Regions from separate parts of the Chryseobacterium sp. CCNWLW53 genome, predicted to be linked through region 1. Evidence: riboswitches for the same ligand, from Rfam matches in the RefSeq annotation. Region 1 holds a riboswitch; each other region holds the start of a gene.

Evidence for each region. Region 1 has a riboswitch for cobalamin ahead of V6R96_RS13000 (acyl-CoA thioesterase). Riboswitches for the same ligand answer to the same signal wherever they lie in the genome.
Region 2: another riboswitch for cobalamin. It lies ahead of V6R96_RS01225 (TonB-dependent receptor domain-containing protein); the one in region 1 lies ahead of V6R96_RS13000 (acyl-CoA thioesterase).
Region 3: another riboswitch for cobalamin. It lies ahead of V6R96_RS12485 (TonB-dependent receptor domain-containing protein); the one in region 1 lies ahead of V6R96_RS13000 (acyl-CoA thioesterase).
Region 4: another riboswitch for cobalamin. It lies ahead of metE (5-methyltetrahydropteroyltriglutamate--homocysteine S-methyltransferase); the one in region 1 lies ahead of V6R96_RS13000 (acyl-CoA thioesterase).

What each region holds. Positions count from the first base shown of each region.
Region 1 covers NZ_JBAOJR010000003.1:840,237-843,372, forward strand. The annotation lists gene V6R96_RS12990 (FG-GAP repeat protein) at 1-293, shown strand, start outside; gene V6R96_RS12995 (HD domain-containing protein) at 304-894, shown strand; gene V6R96_RS13000 (acyl-CoA thioesterase) at 1,047-1,430, opposite strand; cobalamin riboswitch at 1,547-1,726, opposite strand; gene V6R96_RS13005 (hypothetical protein) at 1,779-2,576, opposite strand; gene V6R96_RS13010 (GEVED domain-containing protein) at 2,810-3,136, shown strand, end outside.
Region 2 covers NZ_JBAOJR010000001.1:247,957-251,092, forward strand. The annotation lists gene V6R96_RS01225 (TonB-dependent receptor domain-containing protein) at 1-1,556, opposite strand, end outside; cobalamin riboswitch at 1,722-1,908, opposite strand; gene V6R96_RS01230 (transporter) at 2,101-3,042, opposite strand; gene V6R96_RS01235 (cytochrome c peroxidase) at 3,054-3,136, opposite strand, start outside.
Region 3 covers NZ_JBAOJR010000003.1:731,804-734,939, reverse strand. The annotation lists gene namA (NADPH dehydrogenase NamA) at 1-497, opposite strand, end outside; gene V6R96_RS12490 (cytidine deaminase) at 596-1,078, shown strand; cobalamin riboswitch at 1,412-1,587, shown strand; gene V6R96_RS12485 (TonB-dependent receptor domain-containing protein) at 1,618-3,136, shown strand, end outside.
Region 4 covers NZ_JBAOJR010000002.1:695,055-698,190, forward strand. The annotation lists gene metE (5-methyltetrahydropteroyltriglutamate--homocysteine S-methyltransferase) at 1-1,182, opposite strand, end outside; cobalamin riboswitch at 1,357-1,543, opposite strand; gene V6R96_RS08150 (Lrp/AsnC family transcriptional regulator) at 1,699-2,160, shown strand; gene V6R96_RS08155 (carboxymuconolactone decarboxylase family protein) at 2,219-2,683, opposite strand; gene V6R96_RS08160 (Lrp/AsnC family transcriptional regulator) at 2,789-3,136, shown strand, end outside.

The sequences.
Region 1 (3,136 bases):
TTGATGTGTATGTATTTAATTCCACAAAGAAAAAATTTGTTCTGAGTAAAGAACTTACTGAAATTGCCAGCGCCTATCAGGGAATGTTTGATGTAGATTCCAAACGAAAACGATTGACCACTTATGCCAGATCCGGCGCATCTCTACATTACACCTACGAATATCAGGTGATTCCCAACAAAGGATTGGATCTGGTTTACGAAAAAATCAGTGATTTCAGTGATGAAAAAACGAAAGTGACTGTTAGAGAAAAGATTAATAATAAATGGATCGTTAGAAAATCATCCAAATAATAAAAAAGAAATGAAAATACAAAAGGAGATCGATTTTATCCTGGCAGTTGATGCCCTGAAAAACGTACAGAGAAGAAATTACAATGCCGATGATTCCAGAAGGGAAAATACGGCCGAACACTCATGGCAGATCATTATTTTGGCGCAGATCCTTTATCCGTATGCTAAAAACCGTGCAGATATTGATCTTTTAAGGGTCATAAGAATGCTTTCCATTCATGATTTAGTGGAAATAGAAGCAGGAGATACTTTCCTTTTTGATGAACGGGCGATGGTAGGAAAATTCGAAAGGGAAAAGATTTCAGCGCAGAAAATCTTTGGAATCCTTGATGAACCTTTGCGTACCGAGTTCTTTGAATTATGGCTTGAATTTGAGGAAGAAAAAACGCCGGACGCTATTTTTGCCTGCGCCATTGACCGTATCATGCCGTTTATCTTAAATTCACACACTTCAGGAAGAAGCTGGACGGAAGCCGGTGTGACTGAAAAGCAGATCAGAAACATGCTGGAAAATGCTATTAGGAGGGCATCGGATGAGATGGGAGAGGCCTTTGAGACATTACTGATCAGAAGCTTGGATACTGACAAGGTTGTTCGGTAGATTTATCGCAAAAAAAATTAAAATTAAAACTGCTGTTTTTTTAAGATAAACAAGAGCGTTTCACTTATCAGAATAATACAATTTTACAAATACAATTTTTTTTTACCTTATAAAGGGTTTCGGGCGGCCAAAGGCCGCCCGAAACTTATTCTTTACATTATTCTTATCGGTTTTTTAAACTCATCAATCGCTACAAAAGTGAAATCACCCACAATGGCTCTTTCTCTTTCATACGAGTACATTTGCTCCGTATAGATTTCTACATTCACTTTCATGCTAGTTTTTCCGACATAGTCAACTTTTCCGATCAGCTCTACAATGGTTCCTGCAGGGATAGGCTTTTTAAAATCGATCTTATCGCTGCTTACAGTTACCACTCTTTTTCTTGCAAAACGGGTTGCAGTGATAAAAGCTACTTCATCCATCAGCTGCATGGCAGTACCTCCGAAAAGAGTGTCATAATGATTGGTAGTGTTGGGAAAAACCGCTTTAAAAATTCTGGTCTCGGATGCTGCAATTCTTTCTTCTGTAGTCATATTTCATTATTAATTAATGCGAAATGAAATAATATCAAAATAACAGAACAGTGACAGGAATCATGGAGAATCCCTGAAGCAGTCCATCAGATCAATAAACTTCAAATCGCGAAAGTTTCTTGTTTAAAGAAATAGGCAGGTCTCCTGACTTGTAACATCTTTTATCTCCTTCCCGTGCCCTGCACAGTGGATCCTTGATAAAGACTTCAGTTACTTACAGTTGCGCGACAGTCCGTGATTTTCACACGGTTCCCTTTTAATCTGCGTTAAGCAGAACCAATTTCTGTGATGAATTAGCGTTAAACTTTTTCAGGGCAAAAATAAGAATATTACTGTGAAAAACGACAATTATTCCGGACTATTGTAAATAATCTGGCTCATTACCTTTCCTTCCTTGATGGTCCAAAGTGTGACATATCTGTTTTCACCAGAGCCATTGATCATATAAAGATAGATGTGATCATTGTCAAGAGCCGTTACTCCGACATTATTGAAATCCATGGTAGGCTGGAACATATTTTTAATAGCTTCCCTTACAAAAACAGAACCTCTTCCCGGCTGTTGTACTCTGATGGACTTAATCTCTGTCATCCCTTCCGGAAGCCCGTCTTTAATTCCCCATGGTTTTACTTTATCTATAGTAAGGATCTTTCCATCCGTATCTTTTTCCTGCTTTCTGTAACCGGCATTGGACGGATAAACGTCAATAACCACCTTGGTTCTTTGTGAAGTCGGTATTTTTGGATTGCTGTTGTCTGTGAAGATTAGTGATTTCCCGTTCTTGGATTTAGAAGGTGTAAACTGAGGAAGCTGGTCGATAAAGGCAATACGCCCTTTATTTACCATTCCTTCCTTCTCAAGATTCTCATATCTTACAAAAGGTTTTTCCTCATCCTGCTTTTCAGGATATTTAATCCATACCCATTCCGTTTCTCCGGGTGCAGGTTTTACATAAACAAATACATCCCCTTTACGCATCCGGATCTTGTCTACGATTTTTCTGTAGTCATCCTTATGGACGCGCACGTTGGCGTAGCCTTCTTCAGCTTTTACAACACCAAAAGGAACCTTATTCTGTCCCTTAACAAATGCCAAAGAAAAAAGGCTGAAAGCGGAGAGGTACAATGCTTTGTTTATGGAAATCATTTGATGAAAATTTTTGATCCCTCAAATATATAAATTAAATGTTTTTTTGATCCGTAAAATATAACAGTATTTGATTAAAATGATCAATATGTTCTAAAAAAGTTATTATCTGATCAAAAAATAATAATTTTTTTTGTGTAAAACGTTTCAGATGGAGTATTTATTAATTAAAATTTAATAATATGTAAATAATTTAAATTATTTTTCAAACGAAAATCCATAAACAAATAAATATGATCAAAAAGCTACTTTTTATGCTTCTGCTTTTTTCAGGTGCAGTACAATTTCAGGCAGCCAGTAGAATAGACAATATGTGCGCAGAATCTGCCTTTACTGTTCCGATGAATTTAGCAGCTTCCAATATTAGTTTTACTTCTGCACATATCACCTGGGATCCTATACCCGGAGCTACAGGCTATACCGTGAAATGGAGGGCCTCAACATCTGCGGTATGGCTCTCGATGAATATTCCTGCCGGGGCCACTTCTGCTGATCTGGATAATCTCACACCCTGTCTGGGACATATGGTTCAGGTGATTGATAATGCGTCCGGAGATATA
Region 2 (3,136 bases), on a different contig from region 1:
TTCACGTCTGCCCCGATGATTTTCACTTCACCCAAATTCACCATCATCCATCTGAAAAGATTGGTGGTAGGAACAGCGATAATCTTGTTCTCAACTTCATTATAATAGCCATCCACTTTCACATAAATACCTTTAAAAAATTGATGGTCAAAGAGCTTCTCGTAGGTAAAACCTGCATCATACTGATTTGTGTATTCAGGTTTCAGCATCACATTCCCGATCATGGTGTAATACAGATCATTGAAAGTCGGCATCCTGAAGACTCTTTTGTAGAAAGCTCTTACGGTAAGCTCTTTGGATTTTAAAGGCTGATAGCTCAGAAAAGCGGAAGGGGTCCATTCGTTTTTATCAGGAGACTTCGCATTCATTTTTACGTTTTCATGAACGAAAGTCCCGAGAATACTTCCCAAAAATTTAAACCGGTTCCATTGATAGGTTGTAGCAAAAGCAACGAGTGAAGTATATCGTGTAGGGTATGAAAAATCTCTCAGACTGGCATTTAGATTATTATACTGAAAGTCAAAGCTCGCACTTACATCCCAGTTTTGATTAATAGAATAGATATTGGAATTGGAAAAATAAAGCTCTCTCTGAACATACGAATTATCTATCGGAAGAACGGTTGTTGCCACATTCACCGTATCTAAAAACCGGGTGTAGTCATAAGCAAATTTCGCTTTGAACTGTGTTTCGAATTTTGGAAACAGTTTTTTGCGGAAACTGGCCTGAACAAAATAGCTCTCATCCAGCATCTGCTGACCTTTAGGCGTGAAATTATTATTAACAATGGCTGTGGGAACTCCACGATCGGAAATATAGCCGTAGCCGCGTACGCTCCAGCTTCCATCATTAATGGTTCCGTTTAAGGCGCCTTCGAAACGTTTCGCCCGGATGTAGGAATCATATCTTCTTGCAATGGTATCATTGGCAACAGATCCATCAGAATTTTTCTTTTCGTATTTATACTTATACAATCCATCGCTTTGTACAAATTCCGAGCTGAAACTTGCCGAAATTCTCTCTGAAAGCTTCTGTTCCACACGGAAGGAAGGATTAAATAAACTGATGGAGCCTAATTTCAGCTTCACCGTTAAGTTGGTCTTCTGATTCCCTTTAAAAACTGGTATTTTAGGCTGAAGATAAATCGATCCGGAAGATCCGAAATCCTTTGCCGGCTGAAAAATTTCACTTTTTTGGCCGTTGTATAAAGAAATGGCTTCAAGATCATCCAGTGAAAACTTTCCAAGATCCACGATTCCGTTCTGAACATTTCCCAGCTGGATACCGTCATAGAAAACACCCACATGCTGGCTTCCCATACTACGGATATTGACAGTTTTCAGGCCGCCCATTCCGCCATAGTCTTTGATCTGAACTCCCGAAAAATACCGTAAGGCATCGGCCACCGACTGACTGTTCAGTCTTTCCAGCTGTTCGCCGGACAGGATCTGGGCAGGAAGGATTTCTTTAAAATCTTTTTTGTAAAGCTGAATCGGGAGGATGGTTTTTTCCCGGATGGTGTCTCCGGATTGAGAGAATATAAGTTGAGATGCCATCACAAATAATGTGATAACTCCTTTTTTAAACTGTGAAGCAGTACATTTTCTGACCATTAGCTCATTGAGAATAATGCTGACGCTAATGGATATAAGATAGCAAAGATAAAGCGCAGCTGTTACTGCACAGAATCATTGTTGTCCTAAGCTTTATTCCACGAAAGCATCAAACGTTTATCTTCTGGCAGGTCTTCTGACTTACTCCGTTTTTGAAATCCTTCCCATAAAAAAAACAGTGGATATACTCTTCAAAAACTTTGATGTGGAGCTTACAGCAGCGGGTCTGTCCCGGATTTTCACCAGGTTCCCTTTTAAGTGCTTTTTACAGCGCACCAGATTGCGGCAAAGATAGAAAATAACTTAATATATGCAATAACGGCATAATAAATTAATTCTCAACACTATGAAAAACAGAAAATATTAAGAAGATGTATTAAAAACAGGTGGCTCGGGAATCTCAGCCACCTGTTTTTTAGATTAAAGTTTGAAATTTTTACGAGACTAAAGATTGAACAATCTGTACCTGGTGGCTTTGGCCATTATATTAAATTCCAAAATTGATAAAAACACTGAACCTGGATTTTGCTTCAATGTCCCCGCTTGCCAGATTGGAATAAGCAGGCAGCATGACTTCTCCACCCAGGCTGAACTTTTTATACGAAGCCTCAAAACCAAGCTTTCCATATAAAGCGCTTCCTGCTGTATTAGGCAATACCTCATCAAACTGTTTGTTTTTATCATAGACTTCGCCCTGAAGTCCGGCTTTGGCAGAGAAAATAGCTTTTTCATTTCCTGCAAGCTGATAAAAAGCTGTTGCGGCATAATTCCACTGGTTTCCGAAACGGTAATTCTTTTTGTTTTCTGTTTTTACGGTGTAATCTGTGTTGATCAGCACAGCCAGCTTATTCTTTTGAAACTTATAGTTCAAAGCAGCCTGGTAGTCCCAGCTTCCCGTTCCCAGTTGAAAACTTGGATTGACTCCTGAAGCTCCTTTTTCATCAAATTTTCCCAAAGGAATTTTCACCCCCAAACCACCGTTGAGCTGATGGAAATGATCTTTGGAACTGAGGATCCGGTAAATTCCCATCAGGTTCAGATCTCCGATTCCATTAATGTCGATATCGCCCTGAATTGTTCTCTTCTCATGAAAATGAAATGGCAGGCTAGCGTATACACTCAGCTTTTCTGTCAATGGAATTTTTCCCCAAACCTGCAGGGTATTGAAATACTGATCCTGTGTAAGATCTTTTACAAAAAGGTTTTCTTTGGCTTTATAATGCTGGGCAAAATATTTGATCCCGATAAACTGAGGATTCAGTAAAGACTCAAAACCGGAAGAACCGTTTCCTGCCGCACAGCCACAAGCATCACAGTCATCAAATACAATCCTGTTTATAGGATCTGCGATATACAGACTGTCGTTGATGGTTTTAGCCTGACAGGCCCAAGATAATGTCAGGCTCAGTATAAAAATTATTGTTTTCATGCTCATTCTGTTTATTCTGCAAATTTTGGATTAGAAATAAAGTTTTTATCAGATAAGGTTTTCAAAAAGGTAATGACAAACTGCTTTTCCTGTG
Region 3 (3,136 bases), 110 kb from region 1:
ATATCAAAACCGGCTTTTACAGCTCTTTTTGCTGCTTCTTTAAAATTCTGTACCTGTTCCTTAATCTCGTCAGCAGTCAGAACATGCGGAATCCTTTCAGTAGGATGATAAGGAATAGGACTAGGTGCAACGGTTTCCCAACCTTCTTCAACAGGAATCTGCAGGTTATTCCATGTGGAACCTTTTCTTCCGGCGTGGGCAAGCTGGATCCCTATTTTACTTTCTGAACGGGAATGGACAAAATCAACAATTTTCTTAAGTTCTTCTGCCTGTTTATCATTCCAGATACCCATACAGTGGTTGGTAATTCTTCCACGAGGCTCTACTCCGGTGGCTTCAACCATGATAAGTCCGGTTCCGCCCTGAGATCTGCTTCCGTAGTGTACAAAATGGAAATCATTAGCCAATCCATTTTCGCATGAATACATACACATGGGAGACATTACCCATCTATTTTTCAATTCTATATTTCTAAATTTTACTGGTGTGTATAACATTTTACTTTTTGATTTTCAATTTAATGATGAATAAAAAAAACATTGTCGAAGTGATGAAAAAGAAGTAAATTTGGCCCCCTTTTTAGTCTTACTAATATATGAAAAAAGACATACAGATCAGTTACGAGCATTTTAAAAACAGCAGTGAACTGAACGATATAGAAAAAACCTTATTTGAAAGAGCAATACAAGCCCGTGAAAATGCTTATGCGCCCTATTCGAATTTCCTTGTAGGATGTGCTGTCTTACTGGAAAACGGTGAAATTTATTCCGGTAACAACCAGGAGAATGCAGCCTATCCATCGGGGTTATGTGCAGAAAGAACGACTCTTTTCTGGGTGGCAGCCAATTTTCCGGATGTCAAGGTGAAAAAGATCTTTGTCGTTGGGGGGCCTAAGGAATTTCATGAGAAAAATCCTCCGATTCCACCTTGTGGAGCCTGCAGGCAAAGCCTGATAGAATATGAAACGAAACAGAACGAAAACATCATCCTTTATTTTTCAAGCATGAATGATGAAGTGGTAAAGGTTCATTCTATTAAGGATTTGCTGCCTTTCTATTTTGATTCATCGTTTTTGTAAAGGTGAAATTTTGCGAATAGTGAATTTTGGTTGATGTGAATAGTGAGTTTTGCTTCGCAAGTGAATGGTGAATTAAAGTTTTAAGAATCAAAAACCAAGAACCAAGAATCAAGATTTCAAATACCATACTTTTGTCAATGGTCAATTTTATTTTACAAGTGAATTGTTAATTTAAGGATTATTTTCAATTTTGTAGTGTCATGTTCATTAATAATCATTTATACTTTTTAAAAATTTCCCTGCGAAGCAAAATTCACTATTCACCATTCACTATTCACAATTGACCACTCACAATTGACTTTTTGTCTTTTTTGCGCAATAATTTTAAAAAGTTATCTTTGCAAAAATTTTGGTTTCCAGCATTTTGGAAATAATAGGGAATTGGGTGTAACTCCCAGACTGTCCCCGCAACTGTAAATCGCAATAAGATTTCTGTAAAAAACCACTGTTCAGACGGGAAGGTGCAGAAAGCGAAAGTCAGGAGACCTGCCAAAATTATAACTAAAAACGTATTACTTTCGGAGGAAAAGTAAAATAGTATGGATATAAAAAGGTCTTTATTACTACTTTGTTCGTCTTACGGCAGCTTTCTCTTCGGACAGGAGAAGGCGGTTGACACCATTTATATTTTCGACAGCCAGATGAGCAAGGTAAAGCTTTTCCATCCGGTACGTACGATCACTCCAAAAGATCTCGAGAAAAACTCAGCCAATCTTTCTGAACTTTTACGCTTTCAGTCTTCTATTTATGTGAAAGAAAATGGCCGTGGGGCGGTTTCTTCTCCTTCATTCAGGGGAACAACAGCTCAGCAGACTGCTTTTGTGTGGAACGGAATCAACATAAATTCCAGCTTTTTGGGGCAGGGAGATGTGAATAATATTCCACTTTTCGGATATGATCAGATTGATATAAAAGCGGGTGGCGGAAGTGTTGTTTATGGCAGCGGAGCTATTGGAGGAAGTATTCATTTAAATAATATTTTGGATTTCAACAGGGGCTTCAAAGGTTCTGTTTATTCGGAGGCGGGCTCTTTTGATACTTATAATAATTTTCTGCAGGCTTCATTCAGCAATGATAAATTAAGCGTTAAGGTTTCCGGGAGCTATTTAACGAGTCAGAATGATTATAAAGTTCCTGAATTTGTTGTAGGAAGTACGGGATTTTATAATGTTAACGGCAGATATTACAATACTTCAGTTAACATCGGAGCTTCTTATAAAATTGCTAATCACCAGACTATTTCATGGCAGAACCAGATGTTCGATGCATCACAGCATTATCCTGTTTTTGAACAAATCGGAAACAGAACAAAATATAACGCGCAGACTTTAAGAAGCCTGATCGCATGGGATATCAATAAAAGTAATCTTTCAAACAGCTTAAAAGCAGCTTATACGGAAGATAATTTCCAGTATTTTTCGGATCTTAACCAGCCTAAAGCAAGCGGTGCAGAAGGAAAGAATTATATTTTCAAAAATGATTTCAACTATTTCATCACTCCAAAGATCAACATCAATGCTATCGGGGAATTTCAGGTGAATAAAGGGGAAGGTTATCAATCCGGAATTGGAGTCATCAGCAGAAATGTAGGTTCCCTATCCGGCTTAATCAGGTATTTTACCACGAAGGAGCTTCGTTTTGAAGCCGGGATCAAGAAGGATTTTGTGGAAGATATCTCTTCTCCGCTTCTGTATTCTTTTTCGGGAAAATGGGATGCTTTACAATGGTATCATATGGGAGCTAGTTTTTCAAGAAACTTCAGATATCCTTCTTTTAATGATCTTTACTGGCAGCCGGGAGGAAATCTGAATTTGCTTCCTGAAACATCCACGAATATTGACATGAGCCATGAGTTCAGCTTAGGAGATTTTAAAATTACATTGAGTCCTTATTATATGGACATCAAAAACCTCATCAACTGGCTTCCTACACCTTATGGATACTGGGCACCTGTGAATACGTATAAAGTTGAATCTTACGGATTGGAATCACAGGTTAAATGGAACAAAAAATTCGGGAAACATGCTCTGAAGCTGGATGCAGGGTACACATATTCGA
Region 4 (3,136 bases), on a different contig from region 1:
GGTGTCAATTGCTTTTTTATTTTCGGCATACTGTTGCAGAGCCTGGTAATCTGCCTTTCCGGAAGCAAGCTTTTTCAAGGTAACAATTTCATCAACTTTTTGTTTGGCAAAAGCCATCCATTGCTTAATTTCAGGAGATAATGTTTCTTCATTCGTCTCCAATTCAAGATCAAAAGGAGAGTGAAGCAGAGAACATGAAGGGGCAATAAAAACCCTGTCTGAACCAATGGTGCTGACCGCTTTTTCTATAAAGCCTAAAGATCTTTCAAAATTATTTTTCCAGATGTTCCGTCCATCTACAATACCTAAGGATAGACTCAATGTTTGAGGAATGGTACGTAAAACTTCATCCAGCTGTTCAGGACATCGTACCAGATCGATATGCAGGACATCTACAGGAAGTGAAGCTGCTAATGAAAGGTTGTCTTTTAAACCTTCAAAATAAGTAGCAAGAATAAATGTAAGATTCGGGAACTGTTTTCTGATTTCAGCATAAACAGATGGGTAGATTTCTCTTGCTTTTTCAGTAAGATCCAGACCTAAAAAAGGTTCATCAAGCTGAATCCATGTGGCACCATGGTTTTCCAGTTCTTTTAAAATTTCGATATATACCGGAAGCAGATTTTCTATGAGGTCCAGTTTATCAAACCCGTCTTCTTTCTCTTTTCCCAGAAGAAGATAGGTAAGAGGGCCTAAGATCACAGGCTTGGCATTTATTCCGGCTTCTTTTGCGCTGATGAATTCACTGATGATCTTTTTGGAAAATAATCCGAACTGCTGGTTCTTCTGAAATTCAGGAACGATATAATGGTAATTGGTATCAAACCATTTTGTCATTTCCATGGCGGTAATGTCGAGGCCGTCTTTCTGGTAGCCTCTTGCCATGCCAAAATATAGATCAAGCTCAGAATTGGATGCTCTTGAGGCAATTTCTTTATAGCGTTCGGGAATTGCTCCCACAGCTAGAGTCATGTCCAAAACCTGATCATAATAAGAAAAGTCATTGCAGGGAATAAGGTCAATTCCTGCTTCCTGCTGCATTTTCCAGTTCTGCCGGCTAATGGTTTTCCCGGTTTCCAGTAATTCGTTTAATGATGTTTTGCCTGACCAATACTGTTCGCAGGCTTTTTTGAGTTCTCTGTGGCGGCCAATACGCGGGCTGCCAAGAATGTGCGTTTGCATGTTTTTAAACTTTTAATTAGACAATTAGGATTTTAAAGGCTCTTTTAGATGCTCCGCAATGCTGTTTGGAAAGAATTTTAGGATATAAATGGATACAGTGAGGACGTAATTTCCCGGTAATGCAGGGACGTTCAAAGTATCATCTATATGAGCTGAAGCTTCAGACCGCGAAAGCATTGTCAATTCAGAATAGGCAGGTCTCCTGACTTGTAACAGTTTTTATCATCCTTCCCGCTTCTGGCAGTGGATATACTTGGATAAAAACCTTTGTCGTGTTACTTACAGTTGCGCGACAGCTCGTGATTCTCACACGATTCCCTATTAATCTACGTTATGTAAAACCTATTCTGTTTGATGAAGTATGTTAAAGAACAAAATCTATGTCAAAGGTATTGATTAAAGTGAATTGATTGGTTAATTTGTAAAAATTAGGAATATTATTTTGTTTTGGTCTTATTTTAAAGTTAAAAATTCTGTAAATTTGAAAAACATAAACCTCAAAAAGAATATTATTCTGTGGAAAGACTTGACGAAAGGGATCTTCAATTGCTCAGAATCCTGCAAAAGAATGCTAAATTGACTGTAAAAGAGATTGCAAAAGAAGTCAATCTTTCACCTTCACCTGTTTTCGAACGGATGAAAAGACTTGAGCAGGAAGGATATATCAAGCATTATGCAGCTGTACTGGAAGCAGAAAAGCTGAACCGCGGGTTTACTGTTTTTTGCCAGATTAAACTTAAAATCCATGACCGTTCTGTAGGAAATCAGTTTGTTGAAGATATCTTACAGATTGATGAAATTGCTGAATGCTATAATATTTCAGGAGATTTCGATTTTCTCCTGAAAGTTCAGGTAAGAGATATGAAACATTACCAGGACTTTGTGTTCAATACGCTGGGTTCATTAGATTCTATAGGAAGTGCACACAGCACTTTTGTGATGGCCGAGGTTAAAAATATTCACGGAGTAAGTATTTAAAAATAAAAGCAGCACCCATAGGATACTGCCATTATAATTTTTTAAATCATTACATTTTTCAATCTTTAAATAAAATTAACTGCTCCATTCTCACTACTGCATTTTGTTGATATTCTTCAGTCAGATTAAATATTTTCCCCAGTTTTTGGGAAGCACTGATAAAACTGATAAAGGTGCAGAGCTCCGAAATTTCTTTTTCGGAAAAGAATTCTCTCAACATGCTGAAATGGCTCTTGAGTATGGAACGGTGATCTTTAGAGAATAGCTCTGCGAAGCTTACAGTTACGGAAATTTTAAGATCTGACTGGCTGAAATCGGGTCTTCCGCCTTTTACCATGCAGTATTCACAGCCATTGCCAAATGCAAGTGTTCTTCGGATCTGTTCCAGTAAATCAGAGTCTAAACTTGTATTTTTAAAGAAAGTCTCTTCAAGTCTGTTCCAGTGGTATAGTATTTCAGGGTTATGGCCAATAAGTTTTTCAAATGGTGTATTTCCATTGTCTGAAAATTCAATTGTTGTCATATTTTTTTATGTCAAATTTCTGTCAAATTCATGTAGTTATAAAATGGATTTAATGGTTAAATTTTATAATTTTGATTATTTCTACTGATTTAATCTAAAAATACAATGAAAATAGTTTTAGACGATTTTGATTATAAAATCTTACGGTTACTGACTGAAAATTCCAGGTTAAGTTATGCTGAAATAGGGCGTAACATCTCCCTTTCTCAGTCTGCTACAAAAGAGAGAGTACAGAACCTTACCGATACCGGTGTTATCAAAAGTTTTACAGCAGATATTGATTATGGCCGTCTCGGATATAGCCTGAGAGTCATTATTCATCTGAAGTTTAAAAATGATGAGTTTAAAATATTTATTGACCACCTGAAACACTTCCCCGAGATCATCAGCTGTAAAAGAATCACAGGAGAATACTGTCTCATTGCTGAATGTGTGTTAAAAGACAGTGCCCAC